DNA from 2 places in the Lottiidibacillus patelloidae genome. Region 1 is predicted to be linked to the other one. Evidence: predicted binding sites of a transcription regulator. Region 1 holds the regulator's gene; the other holds the start of a gene.
What was found. The regulator LexA, encoded in region 1, represses DNA repair genes until DNA is damaged. The targets are predictions, from matches to a motif close to CGAACATATGTTCG.
Positions count from the first base shown of each region.

Region 2: ruvA (Holliday junction branch migration protein RuvA) is a predicted target of LexA. The motif match lies at 1,061-1,074, and genes of this name have one in related genera.

Region 1 is NZ_NPIA01000002.1:20,686-27,383, reverse strand. Features, by position in the region: gene CIB95_RS04060 (hypothetical protein) at 1-396, shown strand, start outside; gene CIB95_RS04055 (MerR family transcriptional regulator) at 600-989, shown strand; gene glnA (type I glutamate--ammonia ligase) at 1,042-2,376, shown strand; gene lexA (transcriptional repressor LexA) at 2,471-3,097, opposite strand; gene CIB95_RS04040 (hypothetical protein) at 3,250-3,468, shown strand; gene CIB95_RS04035 (YneB family resolvase-like protein) at 3,475-4,140, shown strand; gene CIB95_RS04030 (DUF896 domain-containing protein) at 4,192-4,416, shown strand; gene CIB95_RS04025 (HesB/YadR/YfhF family protein) at 4,554-4,838, shown strand; gene CIB95_RS04020 (NAD(P)/FAD-dependent oxidoreductase) at 5,017-6,468, shown strand; gene tkt (transketolase) at 6,691-6,698, shown strand, end outside.
Region 2 is NZ_NPIA01000002.1:311,466-318,163, forward strand. Features, by position in the region: gene ruvB (Holliday junction branch migration DNA helicase RuvB) at 1-420, opposite strand, end outside; gene ruvA (Holliday junction branch migration protein RuvA) at 436-1,035, opposite strand; gene CIB95_RS05640 (intercompartmental signaling factor BofC) at 1,148-1,717, opposite strand; gene CIB95_RS05645 (YhcN/YlaJ family sporulation lipoprotein) at 1,922-2,590, opposite strand; gene CIB95_RS05650 (phosphotransferase) at 2,679-3,686, opposite strand; gene CIB95_RS05655 (LysM peptidoglycan-binding domain-containing protein) at 3,679-4,716, opposite strand; gene nadA (quinolinate synthase NadA) at 4,850-5,950, opposite strand; gene nadC (carboxylating nicotinate-nucleotide diphosphorylase) at 5,947-6,698, opposite strand, start outside.

The sequences.
Region 1 (6,698 bases):
TTTGATTTGAGTGAACTTGCAGCGTTTGCACAAGAAACAGGAGCATCACACTATGTAGTAGATAATAACTATGTGTGGAATAAAATCTACTATTTTGAAGATTATAATGATATTAATACAGGTGAGTGGATACAACAACGATATATATATAATAATTTTTTTACATTTTATGGAGAAGAAAGTAGTGTCCATTTTCAATATTGGGTAGATGATTTAGATACTGCGGATTCTATTTATATAGAAGCAAAACTAACGAACGAGAATGGCGATACATGGTCAATTGCAAAAGATATTATATTAGATGCAACTGAAACGTATTATTTTGAAGGATACCATTATTTGGGGTATTATTATTACAAAGCTAAATGGTATAAAGTAACTGGACTGACGTTATAAGTATGTGTGGCCTGTTAAATATTAACAGGTCATTTTTATATTAGTAAGATATATTCGTTCATATTTAGCATTTCTCATGGTTAAACACAATTAAAAATATGAAAAAATACCTATTTTTAAAATTCATGTTAGAAAAGCTAACATTTGTTTGACATTTTTTATAACATGGCATAGAATGGAAATATGTAAAGGAGGTTATGTTAATGAGTAGTACACGTCGTGATATGCCGTTATTCCCCATGGGGATTGTAATGCAGTTAACAGAATTGACAGCCCGGCAAATTCGTTATTATGAAGAGCATAACTTAATTCAACCAGCTAGAACTGATGGGAACCGTCGCCTATTTTCTTTCAATGATGTCGACAAGTTGTTAGAAATAAAAGAGCTCCTTGATCAAGGGCTAAACATGGCAGGAATTACTAAGGTGTTTAATATGAAGGAAACTGAGGCACAATTAGTGCAGCAAAAGCTTTCTGATAAGACTCCTAGTGAAAAAGATCTCCACGATATATTGAAGAAGCAGCTTCCACAAGCAGGACGCTTTGGAAAGACTTCTTTAATACAAGGGGAGTTATCAAGGTTCTTCCATTAAACATGTTGTTTAAGTGTAATTAAATATAAGAAAATTTAAAGGAGAGATTACAGTGTCAAAGTATTCAAGAGAAGATATTTTAAAAAGTGTAAAAGAGGATAACGTTCGTTTTATTCGCCTTCAATTTACAGATTTATTAGGAACAATTAAAAATGTGGAAGTTCCTGTATCGCAAATTGAAAAAGCATTAGACAATAAAATGACATTTGACGGATCATCTATCGAAGGTTTCGTAAGAATTGAAGAGTCAGATATGTTATTATATCCAGATTTAGATACTTGGGTAGTATTCCCTTGGACATCAGAAAAAGGTAAAGTTGCTCGTTTAATCTGTGATGTTTACATGCCAGATGGAACTCCATTTGCTGGTGACCCTCGTGCAATCTTAAAGAAAATGTTAAAAGAAGCGAATGATTTAGGATTTAACAGCTTTAACATTGGACCAGAGCCAGAGTTTTTCTTATTTAAAAATGATGAAAAAGGTGAACCTACGTTAGAGTTAAATGATAAAGGTGGATATTTTGACCTTGCTCCAACAGATTTAGGGGAAAATTGCCGCCGTGATATCGTACTTGAGCTTGAAGATATGGGCTTTGAAATTGAAGCTTCTCACCATGAAGTTGCTCCAGGGCAACATGAAATTGACTTCAAATATGCAGATGTTGTAAAAGCTTGTGATGATATTCAAACGTTTAAATTAGTAGTTAAAACGATTGCTCGTCAACATGGATTACATGCAACGTTCATGCCAAAACCATTATTCGGTGTAAATGGATCAGGAATGCATGCTAACATGTCTCTATTTAAAGATGGCGAAAATGCATTTTACGATGAAAAATCAAAAGATGGTTTAAGTGAAACAGCAATGAACTTTATTGCCGGAATCATTAAACATGCTAGAGGGTTTACAGCTATTGCAAATCCAACAGTTAACTCTTATAAGCGTTTAGTACCAGGATACGAAGCACCTTGCTATGTTGCATGGTCAATGCAAAACCGTAGTCCACTAATCCGTATTCCTGCAGCACGTGGTATGAGTACTCGTGTTGAGGTTAGAAGTGTAGACCCTTCTGCTAACCCATACTTAGCAATGGCGGCACTTTTAGCAGCTGGACTTGATGGTATTAAAAATAAAATGACTCCTCCAGCGCCAGTTGATCGTAACATCTATGTTATGAATAAGAAAGAGCGTATGGATGCAGGAATCCTTGACTTACCAGCGACTTTAAAAGATGCTTTAGATCGTTTCCTAGAAGACGAAGTAATAACTAAAGCGTTAGGTGATCACGCTGTTGAACACTTTATTGAAGCAAAAGAAATTGAGTGGGATATGTTCCGTACACAAGTTCACCCTTGGGAGAGAGAGCAATATCTTACAACTTACTAAAAAATTAATCCACCACTTATATAAGTGGTGGATTTTCTTATTTATTAGAACAAAAAATACCTTGACCCAAGCGCTGGATCAAGGCTAGGCTAGTTTAATGGACAGTTCTAAATACTCCAATAACTTTTCCTAAAATGGTTACATGCTTTAATAGAATAGGCTCAAGCGCCTCATTTTCCGGTTGTAAGCGGAAGTGATCTTTTTCTTTGTAAAAGCGTTTAACAGTAGCCTCGTCTTCCTCGGTCATCGCAACAACAATTTCTCCGTTCAAAGCTGTACTTTGACTGCGAACGATTACTTTATCCCCATCAAATATACCAGCATCTATCATACTATCACCTTGAACAACGAGAATGAAAACTTTATCATTCCCAACTAGTGAATCTGGTAAGGGGAAATACTCATCGACATTTTCAATTGCGGTGATTGGTTGCCCAGCAGTTACTTTACCTATGATAGGAACACTTACTGTCCCAGCAGCTTCCTGTCTTGCTGAAAATTGATCTTCTTCCCCTAAAATCTCAATTGCACGAGGTTTTGTTGGGTCTCTACGAATATATCCCTTTTTCTCCAGACGTGAAAGGTGTCCATGGACTGTTGAACTTGAAGCAAGTCCTACAGCTTCACCTATTTCTCGTACACTTGGCGGATATCCACGTTTGCTTACTTCATCTTTTATGTACTCTAGTATTTCTTGTTGTCGCTTTGAGAGTTTCGTCATATTCCACCTCGGAAATTCTGTAATTTTCTAAATTATAGCATGCGTATTTTTAAAATACAAACATAAGTTCGTTTTTCTTGTTGACAAGAACAGTTGTTCGTATTAATATATATTTAAAGAGCGAACATACATTCTGTACGAGGTGAATATATATGGAAAACACAGTAAAAGAAAATGAATATGAAAAACCAGCATACTCTTATCCAATTTTACTAATAGTTACAGTATTATTAATTATGTTTTCAAGCGTCGATCGTTCTGAAACAGTAACAAATAGTGAAAAGGTTACACCTAACAATTCAATCTCTTCAAATGAGAGCATAAATTACGATACTTCTTCTGTTTATTTTGTTAAAGCGGAGAGAAATTAAACAAATATGAAAGCGATTATCTATTGTAGAGTTAGTACTAACAAAGAGGAACAAACTACATCAATACATAGACAAGAACTTGAACTGAGAAAACTTGCTGAAAACTATAACTTTGAAGTTGTAAAAGTTATTTCCGAACGTGCTAGTGGTTATGAAGTAGATCGAGATGGAATTTACGAATGTTTACAACTGTTTAAAGAAGAACAAGCGGATACATTACTTATACAAGATGAAACTAGACTTGGAAGAGGTAATGCAAAAATTGCAATTCTCCACGTTTTAAATAAATATAAAGTTTCAATATATACTGTTACGAGTAATGACGGTCTTATGCTTTCCGAAGCTGATTCAATGGTTTTGGAAATAGTAAGTATTGTAGAAGAGTATCAGCGTAAACTCCACAATATGAAAATTAGGCGTGGTGTGAAAAAAGCGATAGAGGATGGTTTTAACCCCCATGACAATTTGAAAAATCAGGGGACGAATGCAGGAAGAGAGAAAAAAGAATTACCAATAAATGAAATTGTTAGCCTCCGTGAACGAGGGTTAACATTTGCAGAAATAGCAGCGGCACTAAGAGGATTTGGTTACGATGTCTCAAAGGCAACCGTTCATCGGAGATACCAACAATACATTAATGATAGAGATCTCCAAGCGAACCCCTTGTCATAGCAATAAAATTTCGCTATTATGTGTTTATGCTATTGAAAAGGAGTAGATCCTATGCTTTCTAAAGATAAAATTGCTCGAATTAATGAGCTTTCAAATAAAGCAAAAAATGAAGGACTTACATTAAAAGAACAAAAGGAACAAAAAAATCTGCGCCAAGAATATCTAGAAACTTTTCGTGGATCATTTAAAAACCACCTGAAATCTATAAAGGTAGAAGAAGAAGAAGGTAATGATGTAACACCTCAAAAAATTAAAAATATTAGAAACACTCATTAATGAACATAGGACATGTTCAATTGGAATAAAAGTCTATTAAACAGTATTTGCTGTTTATTAGGCTTTTTCTTTTGCACAACACAAATCCTATTTGCGTATTCTGTTATATAACAAAAAATAGAAGAGGGGTGCAAGGCTTGGCTTTTACCATTTCTAAAAGAGCTATTGAGTTATATAGAGAAGAGATGGGATTAAAAAAAGGAGATTCAATCCGATTGTTTGTCCGCTATTTAGGAGCTAGTGATAGTGGGTTCTCTTTAGGTATAGCAAAAGATAACCCTGAAGAGGAAGACTATATTCAAAATTATGATGGAATAGTATTTTTTGTTAGACCGAATGACCATTGGTTCGTCGTGGATATGACATTAGATTACGACCCTGAAAAAGATATTATTATTGCTGAATTTCCATCTTTAGATTAATTAAAAAAAGGCCGAAATTGGCCTTTTTCTGTTTCTTATATATAAAACAAACTAAAACACGAACAATAAATAAGTTTAATTAAAAATCGTTCGAATTATTCGTTGACTGGATATGTCTTCCTTTGCTATAGTTGTAATGTGAGATTTAAAGAGTTGTACAACTATTGGAGGGGTACGAATGGAAACGAACTATGATGTAATTGTTGTTGGAGCAGGCCCAGCGGGAATCTTTACTTGTTATGAATTATCTTTAAAAATGCCAAATGCCAACATTTTGTTAATAGATAAAGGACATGATATTCATAGAAGACATTGTCCTATTTTAGAGAAAAAAATACAAAAATGTCCACCGCCAGCTGGAAAGAAAGACTTTTCAGGATGTCTTCCAGCATGTTCGATAACGAATGGATTTGGGGGAGCAGGAGCTTATTCTGATGGTAAGTTTAACATTACAAGTGAGTTCGGAGGTTGGATGACAGATTATTTACCGTCATCTCAAGTTGTTGACTTAATTAAATATGTTGACCAAATAAACTTAAATCACGGTGCAACGGAAACAATTACAGATCCTTTGACAGAAGAAGTTCGTGATATTGAAAGAAGAGGATATGCAGCAGGACTGAAATTATTGCGTGCGCAAGTTCGCCACCTCGGAACGGAACAAAATCTTGAGATCTTAAAAGATATCAATACGTACTTAAAAGAGAAAATTGAAATGCGCTTTAAAACAGAAGTTGAAGATTTAATGACAGAAAAAATAGATGGGCAACACAAGATAAATGGTGTTGTACTAAAGAATGGTGAAGAATTAACAGCTAAGAAAGTTGTCATTGTTCCTGGACGTGATGGTTCTACTTGGTTAGCGTCACTATTAAAAAAGCGAAGAATTTCTATGATTAATAATCAAGTTGATATTGGTGTTCGTGTAGAAACATCAAATATTGTGATGGAAGAAATAAACAAACATTTATATGAAGGCAAATTTATTTTTAATACATCTGTTGGAACGCAAGTAAGAACATTTTGTAGTAATCCTTCAGGTCATGTAGTCGTTGAAAACCATTCTGGAATAATGCTTGCGAATGGTCATGCGTATAAAGACCCTAATTTAGGTAGTGGAAATACGAACTTTGCCCTTTTAGTGTCACATCGTTTCTCAGAGCCGTTTGATAAACCGAACGAGTTTGCTCATGAAGTGTCTCGATTAGCCAATAGTTTATCGAGTGGTGGAGTTATTGTTCAAAAGTATGGTGATATTTTAAAAGGAAGAAGATCGACAGAAAAAAGAATTAAAGAAGGATTTTTAGAGCCGACACTTAATGAAGCAGTTCCAGGCGATTTAGGGCTTGTTCTTCCATACAATACGATGAAAAGTTTAATTGAAATGACAGAAGCATTAGATAAAGTTTCTCCTGGATTGGCTTCTGAACATACGCTATTTTACGGAGTGGAAGCTAAGTTTTATTCAGCTAGACCGAAACTTACAAGTGAATTTGAAACGGAAATTTCAGGGTTGTATGTAGGTGGAGATGGTGCAGGAATTACGAGAGGTCTAGCCCAAGCTAGTGCTTGTGGCGTTTGGATAGCGCAAAATATTATTGCGAAATTACTGAAAGATGAAGCAGCCTAAGTGTTGTATTTGACATTATCACATAAAAGGTTTCGGATTTCCGAAGCCTTTTTTATTTTGAAAATGTAATTCCTAATTAAGTTGCATAAATTGGAATGAATGATGCAAAAGGGTATACAATATGTATGAAGGTTTTTCGCTTGTATATCAACAATGTAAAGTATATGATGTACACGGAAGGTTTACCTTTAAATTTAATGCAAGTGAAAGGATGTTTATTCAATGTCAAT
Region 2 (6,698 bases), 290 kb from region 1:
GCCTTTCCCAATAACAATATCTAAACAAAAGTCTTCCATTGCTGGATATAAAACTTCCTCAATCGATTTATGGAGGCGATGAATTTCATCAATAAATAATACATCCCCAGGCTCTAAAGCAGTTAAAATCGCTGCTAAATCACCAGGTCGCTCAATAGCTGGACCTGCAGTCGTTCGCAACTCTCCACCCATTTCATTTGCTATTATTTGTGCCATCGTTGTTTTCCCTAACCCTGGTGGCCCATATAAGAGAACATGATCAAGAGTTTCTTCACGCATCTTGGCAGCTTGGATAAATATTGTTAAATTCTCTTTTACTTTCTGTTGACCGATATATTGTTTTAACGTTTGCGGTCGCAGGCTTAGTTCCGTTTTTTCTTCCTCCCACGATGCATCGCTCGATACAAGACGTTCATCCATAATCGTCAACCTCCGTTACTGTAATAATGCTCGTAAAGCTTTTTTGACATATTCATCTGCAGAACATTCCTGCTCTAATAAGATTGGCATGACCTTTTTAATTTCTCTTTCCGCATAGCCGAGTGCTTTTAGTGCTTCAATAGCCTCTTCTAAAGGAATGTTCTTGTCTTGTGTAGATTCGACTTGAACTTCTGGCTGGAATAAGTTAGGTAGCTGATCTTCGAGCTTTCCTTTTAAATCTAAGATCATTTGTCTAGCAGTTTTCTTACCTACACCAGGAAATTTCGTTAAAAACTTATCATCTTCATTTTCAATGGCATTAGCAAGTTGTTTCGGTTGTCCCGCTGCTAAGATAGCAAGTGCACCCTTTGGTCCAATCCCAGAAACTTGGATCAGTTTCATAAATAAAGATCGCTCATCATGTGTCGGGAATCCATAAAGAGCGATTAAATCTTCTCTTACGTATTGATATGTATAGACCGTTACTTCTTCCCCGATTTGATCTTGGAATACGAACGGATTGGCAGTTAATATCTGATATCCTATATTATTTGTTTCAATAACTACATAAGTTGAAGCAATATTGTTCATTGTCCCTTTTATATATTCATACATGACTCTCTCTCCCTTTTTCAAAAACCGAACATGCATTTCCCTATCTTATTCTATCATAAGCAACTATAAAAAACAGTAAGGAAGGGCCACTCAAAATGAGTAGCCCTTCTGTTTATCTTACTTCATATTCTTTTAATGATTGTAATAATTGACTATACTGATCCTTCGAAATAATGACAATTCCTTCTTTTAGTTGTTCTTTCAATTTACTTTCCAACTTCTCTAAATCAATTTGAAAAAATGATTGAATCACTTCATCAGCTGCAGGATTCCCTTTATAAATCGATAACCTACCTTCTTGGTCTATGCCAAAATAGCCGTTTGCTTTTAAAAGAGGCGAAATATCATCTATATGTTGTTTAAAAGTGACTTGTCCTTCTTTTTGGTCTAACAATTGCCAGTCTTCATATTGAGCCCAAAAGTCATCCATTGACCAAATCGTTTGCTTAATTACTTCTTCGCTTGTCTCACCATCTAAGTAAATTCGCTTCAACACAACCTTTAATTGTAATGGAGCTAGTGTTGGTGAAGATTTTTTCTCTTGTTCTATCTCTGTTCGTGCGATTAATTTTTCATTTTCTAATACTGTGATTTGTTCCTTTCCCTTAACTTCTTTAACAATTGTTTGATAAGAGAATACAGCTGTACTCAATACTAACATCATAATAATTGTGATTTTCATAGGATCACCTCAACATAATAATAAATATTAAAATAGCTCAAAATCTATTATTGCCAACTAAAATAAAAATTATCCATAGAAAAGCGAGGCGAACGTTCAGCGACGTATAAGCTGGAGCAATTTGTTTGAGATAAAGGAAACACAGATTGGACAGCTATAAAAAAAAGCAAGAAACCGTAACGGTTTCTTGCCTAAAAGGATAAGTTAGTAATTGTCGTTATCAAATGGTTCTCTCATTGCATCGCCCATATCTTCCATCATTTCGTTTAAATCCGATTGGAAATTATCAATTCGGTCTCCATTTCGCAGACCATCATGAATTGTGCCAATTCGTCTAAACATATTCTCATCTGTAACGATGCGAACTTCTTTACCAGCAGCTAAGCCTCGGATTGCGTTCCTTACTTTAGCTTCAACATCTTTGTCATTTCTGTCATTCGTATCGATAGCTACAATGACAGTATTATTGTAGACAACTGTATTGACATCTTCTACATTTGGCATTGCTTCAATTCGCTGATCAATACGGTCAGCAATTGTGCCATTTCTTGCATACCCTCGATCATAATCATACGTGCCAACCATACCTCTGTCACGAATATTATCTCGAGCGTTATTACGGCGTGTGTTAATAAATGGCACATTTCGTCTGTCATTATTATCTATGTCAAACATATCAGATAAAGGACCTTGATCCATTCCTCGACCGTTGTTGTAATCAAAGTCGGTATCTGTGTCATCGTTAGTATAATAACCTATAGGACGAGTTGTATTGTCATACCTATTTTCAACACCTTGTTCATTTGTATTACACCCGACTAATCCACCAAAGATTAACGCAGCAGAAAGAGTAGTAAAAGTAGCTTTTTTCATTATAAAAAACCTCCCTTTCACCTATTATGATGGCAAAGAGAGGAGGAATTTAGTCTGTTATATAAAGGTAGTATCTCTATAATTTTTCCTAGTTTTTTTCTTTAACAATATCGCGTAGGTCTGAAACAAGCTCCATTCTTTTAACATAATGTCTTTCTAATTGGTAAATAAAGTCGTATATCTTCTTTTCATTAATTGGCACATTTGTCGTTAAACGATTCCATTCCCTAAATATATCTGTAGGATAAATTAATGCGGTTGCAAACCATTTTGTTTTTATTAAATCAGATAAACTGTGATGAAACTCATCCATAATACTTTCTAAGGAATAATCGCAATATGGGAAAAATCGATTCACTAATTGGAGTGTATCATACTCAAATGGTGCACATGCCATAAGGTCATAGTCAATCATCACAATACTTCCATCATTTTTTCGAAGGAAGTTGTGATTTGCCACATCACCGTGAATAATGATTCCTTTTCTTCTTGCACTTCTTTCCTTTTGTTCTAACACTTCAATTGGTAACGTATCTAGAGCATATTCTCCCCACTTTAAAAATTTTTTCATCATTTTATGCTGGGAGTCCGTTAACAATTTTCGATTGTCATATAAGTTGTAAAAGAATGTGTCAAGACGAGTCGCCCATTTTGAATAAAGCGAGTATTTAGGGACAAACTCAGGTCTTCGGTCAGTTAAAATAGATACTTCTTGTTGAAAAATTCGTAAATGATCATAAGCAGCAATTCGATCTTTTCTTATATTATAAGAAAGTGGCTTCCCTTCAATATAAGGCATCAGTGCATAGTAATACTTATCCGATTTTTTAACGTATTTCCCACTTTCAAATGGGATAAAACGTACAGAACCCGAAAAAGACTTCTCGGCAAATATCCTTGCCAACCAAATTTGCTTCAGAATGTGGTTTTTACTTTTGTATCTTTTAATTACTAAGTAATTGTTTTCAGTAGATAATAAATATACATTCTCATTAATTACTTTCAGTTCATCTGCCGAAATATTGAATTCATTTTTAAATTTTAAAAGAAGACGATTTTTAAAATCGTCTTCTTTATGTGATTTCATGTTACTCATTGTCACTGCTTTCCTCATCTAACCTTGGCATTTGTTGGTACATTTGAGGTTGCTGCATCATTGGGTATTGCATCATTGGCTGTTGCTGCATCATTGGTTGTTGCATCATCGGCTGTTGCATTTGTGGATAGCCCATCGGTCCGTGACATCCACAGTGGTGCATTGGGTGGTGTCCATATGGCATCTGCTGTTGCATTGGCATTTGTTGCTGCATAGGCTGTTGCATTCCTGGATAACCCATTGGCATGTGTGGTCCCATTGGTTGTTGCATTCCTGGATAACCCATCGGCATTTGATGACCTTGTGGCATTCCCATCATACCAGGCATCTCTGGCATTTCTGGTGACTCTGGAGATTCATACTCTTCTCCACCCATCCCCATTTGCGGTTGCATACCAGGTGCCATTTGTGGCATTTGTTGTCCCATTGGCATTTGTTGCATTGGCTGTTGCATTCCTGGATAACCCATTGGCATCCCTGAACCTGGCATCATTGGAGACATAGGTACACAGTGTTGGTGATGCATTAAATGGTGATGATGTGCCACTGGCTGTTGATGCATTGGCATTTGTTGCATTGGCATCATTGGCATTTCAGGTGATTCTGGTGATTCATCATCCATCATATCTGTCATAGGAGCTTGTTGTGCTTGCATTTGTGGGTATTGAGGATATTGTGGCATTTGTGGCATCTGTTGCATCGGCATTTGCGGCATGTCGTATGGCATCTGTTGCATTGGCTGCATTTTAGGCATCATCGGCATCTCAGGTGACTCTAAAGAATCTGGTGACTCCTCCATTTTCGGCGGTGGTGTCATTTTTGGCTTTTGTTTTTCTTTCCGTGGCATACTTGCTACCTCTTTTGGTTTAACTGTAATACCTTGGGATGGAACCTTAATCTTCATTCCTGGCAAAATATTATCTGGATTACTTAGATGTGTGTTCACTTTTCGAACATCATCTACTTTTACATTATATCGATTGGCAATGTTAGATAATGTTTCGCCTTTTTGTACGATGTGTATTTTCAAGTTTATTACTCCCTTCTACAAAGTCTTAAATAGTATATGATTGTATAGGGCTTTTGCCACTATAGCTTCTCAGCTAAAACATATGTTAGGATTAGTGGTTTTATGAATAAAAAAAGACGACCTAAATGGCCGCCTACACTCTTTCTAACATTCGATTTAATGCGAGTTTTGCATCTTTAGCAACAATTTCTTCCACTTTAATTACATTTATTAGCTTTCCCTCGACAATGGATTCCAGTGCCCAAAGTAAATGTGGCAGATCAATTCTATTCATTGTTAAACAAGGGCACATATTTGGATTTAAAGAGATAATTTCTTTATCTTTATGAATACTCTTGATTCGATTTACTAGGTTCATTTCTGTTCCAATCGCCCATTTCGATCCTGCCGGACTATTGTTTATAGTAGTTAAAATCATATTTGTAGAGCCCGCTTCATCAGCTTGCTGCACTACTTCCCAACTACATTCTGGGTGAACGATAATTTTCATTTCTGGATCGTTTTTTCTAATATCATTAATGTTTTCTATCGTAAACTTTTCATGAACGGAACAATGTCCTTTCCACAAAATAACTTTTACTTTTTCAATATTCTCTTCATATTCAAACGTTTCTGTAATCGGATCCCAAATTGCCATTTCATCTAAAGGAATTCCTAAATCATAGGCGGTATTTCTTCCTAAATGCTGGTCAGGTAAAAATAATATTCGTTCTTTTTGTGTAAATGCCCATTCTAACATTTTCTTTGCGTTCGAAGATGTTACAGTAGCCCCGCCATGTTTTCCGCAAAATGCTTTAATTGCTGCTGTTGAGTTTACATACGTTAATGGGATAATCGTATCTCCAAGTGCTTTTTGCATGTTTATCCAACCACGTTCGGTTTGGTCAATATTTGCCATATCAGCCATTGAACACCCTGCACGCATATCAGGTAAAATTACCGTTTGCTCATCCGTCGTTAATATATCAGCTGTTTCTGCCATAAAATGCACGCCGCAAAAAACGATAAATTCAGCTTTATTATTTTTAGCCGATAGTTGCGCCAACTGCAGTGAGTCACCAGTATCATGAGAAAATTGAACAACTTCATCTTTCTGATAATGATGCCCTGGTAAATATAAGCGATCACCTAGTTCTAGTTTGATTTGCTTTACTTTATTCTCCATCTCTTCTGTTGACATCTTACGGTATTTATCAGGCAATGAGGCGTTTGTCATTTGACTTAGTAAGTTCATGCCTTAAACCCTCCCTTAATATTAAAACTAATATCTAACCCTTTTGCTGAATGAGTAATAAATCCTAAAGAAATATAATCTACTTCTGTATCTCGATAACTTGCGATATTTTCTAATGTAATGCCGCCTGAAACTTCTGTGACTATCGTTTTTGGTACATGTTTTTTCATTTGCACTACCTGTTCAGGCGTGCAATTATCAAACATAATAATATCTGCTTGTGCCTCAACAGCTTCAATGACTTGCTCTGTCGTTTCCGTTTCGACTTCCACTTTTACCATGTGACCTATTTTGTTTTTAACAAGCTGTACCGCTGCCATAATACTACCTGCTGCAGCTATATGATTATCCTTCAACATTACTCCATCATAAAGACCAAATCGATGATTATAGCCTCCACCACACGTGACAGCGTACTTCTCAAATGCACGCAATCCAGGTGTCGTTTTTCGCGTATCACAAACTCTTGTTTTCTCACTATCTAATGTGGCAACAGCTTGCTTTGTTAGCGTAGCAATTCCACTCATGCGCTGAATAAGGTTTAGCATGACCCGCTCGGCTTTTAAAAGCGCTTGTATTGGCCCTTCTACTAATGCGATGACTTGATTTATTTTCACATTATCGCCATCGTTAACGTACATCTCTACTTTTACTGTTTCATCGATTAATTTAAAAGCTTCTTCCAAGATGGTTTGCCCAGAAAAAATACCGTCCTCTTTTACTAATACTTCTCCTGTTACACGCTGAT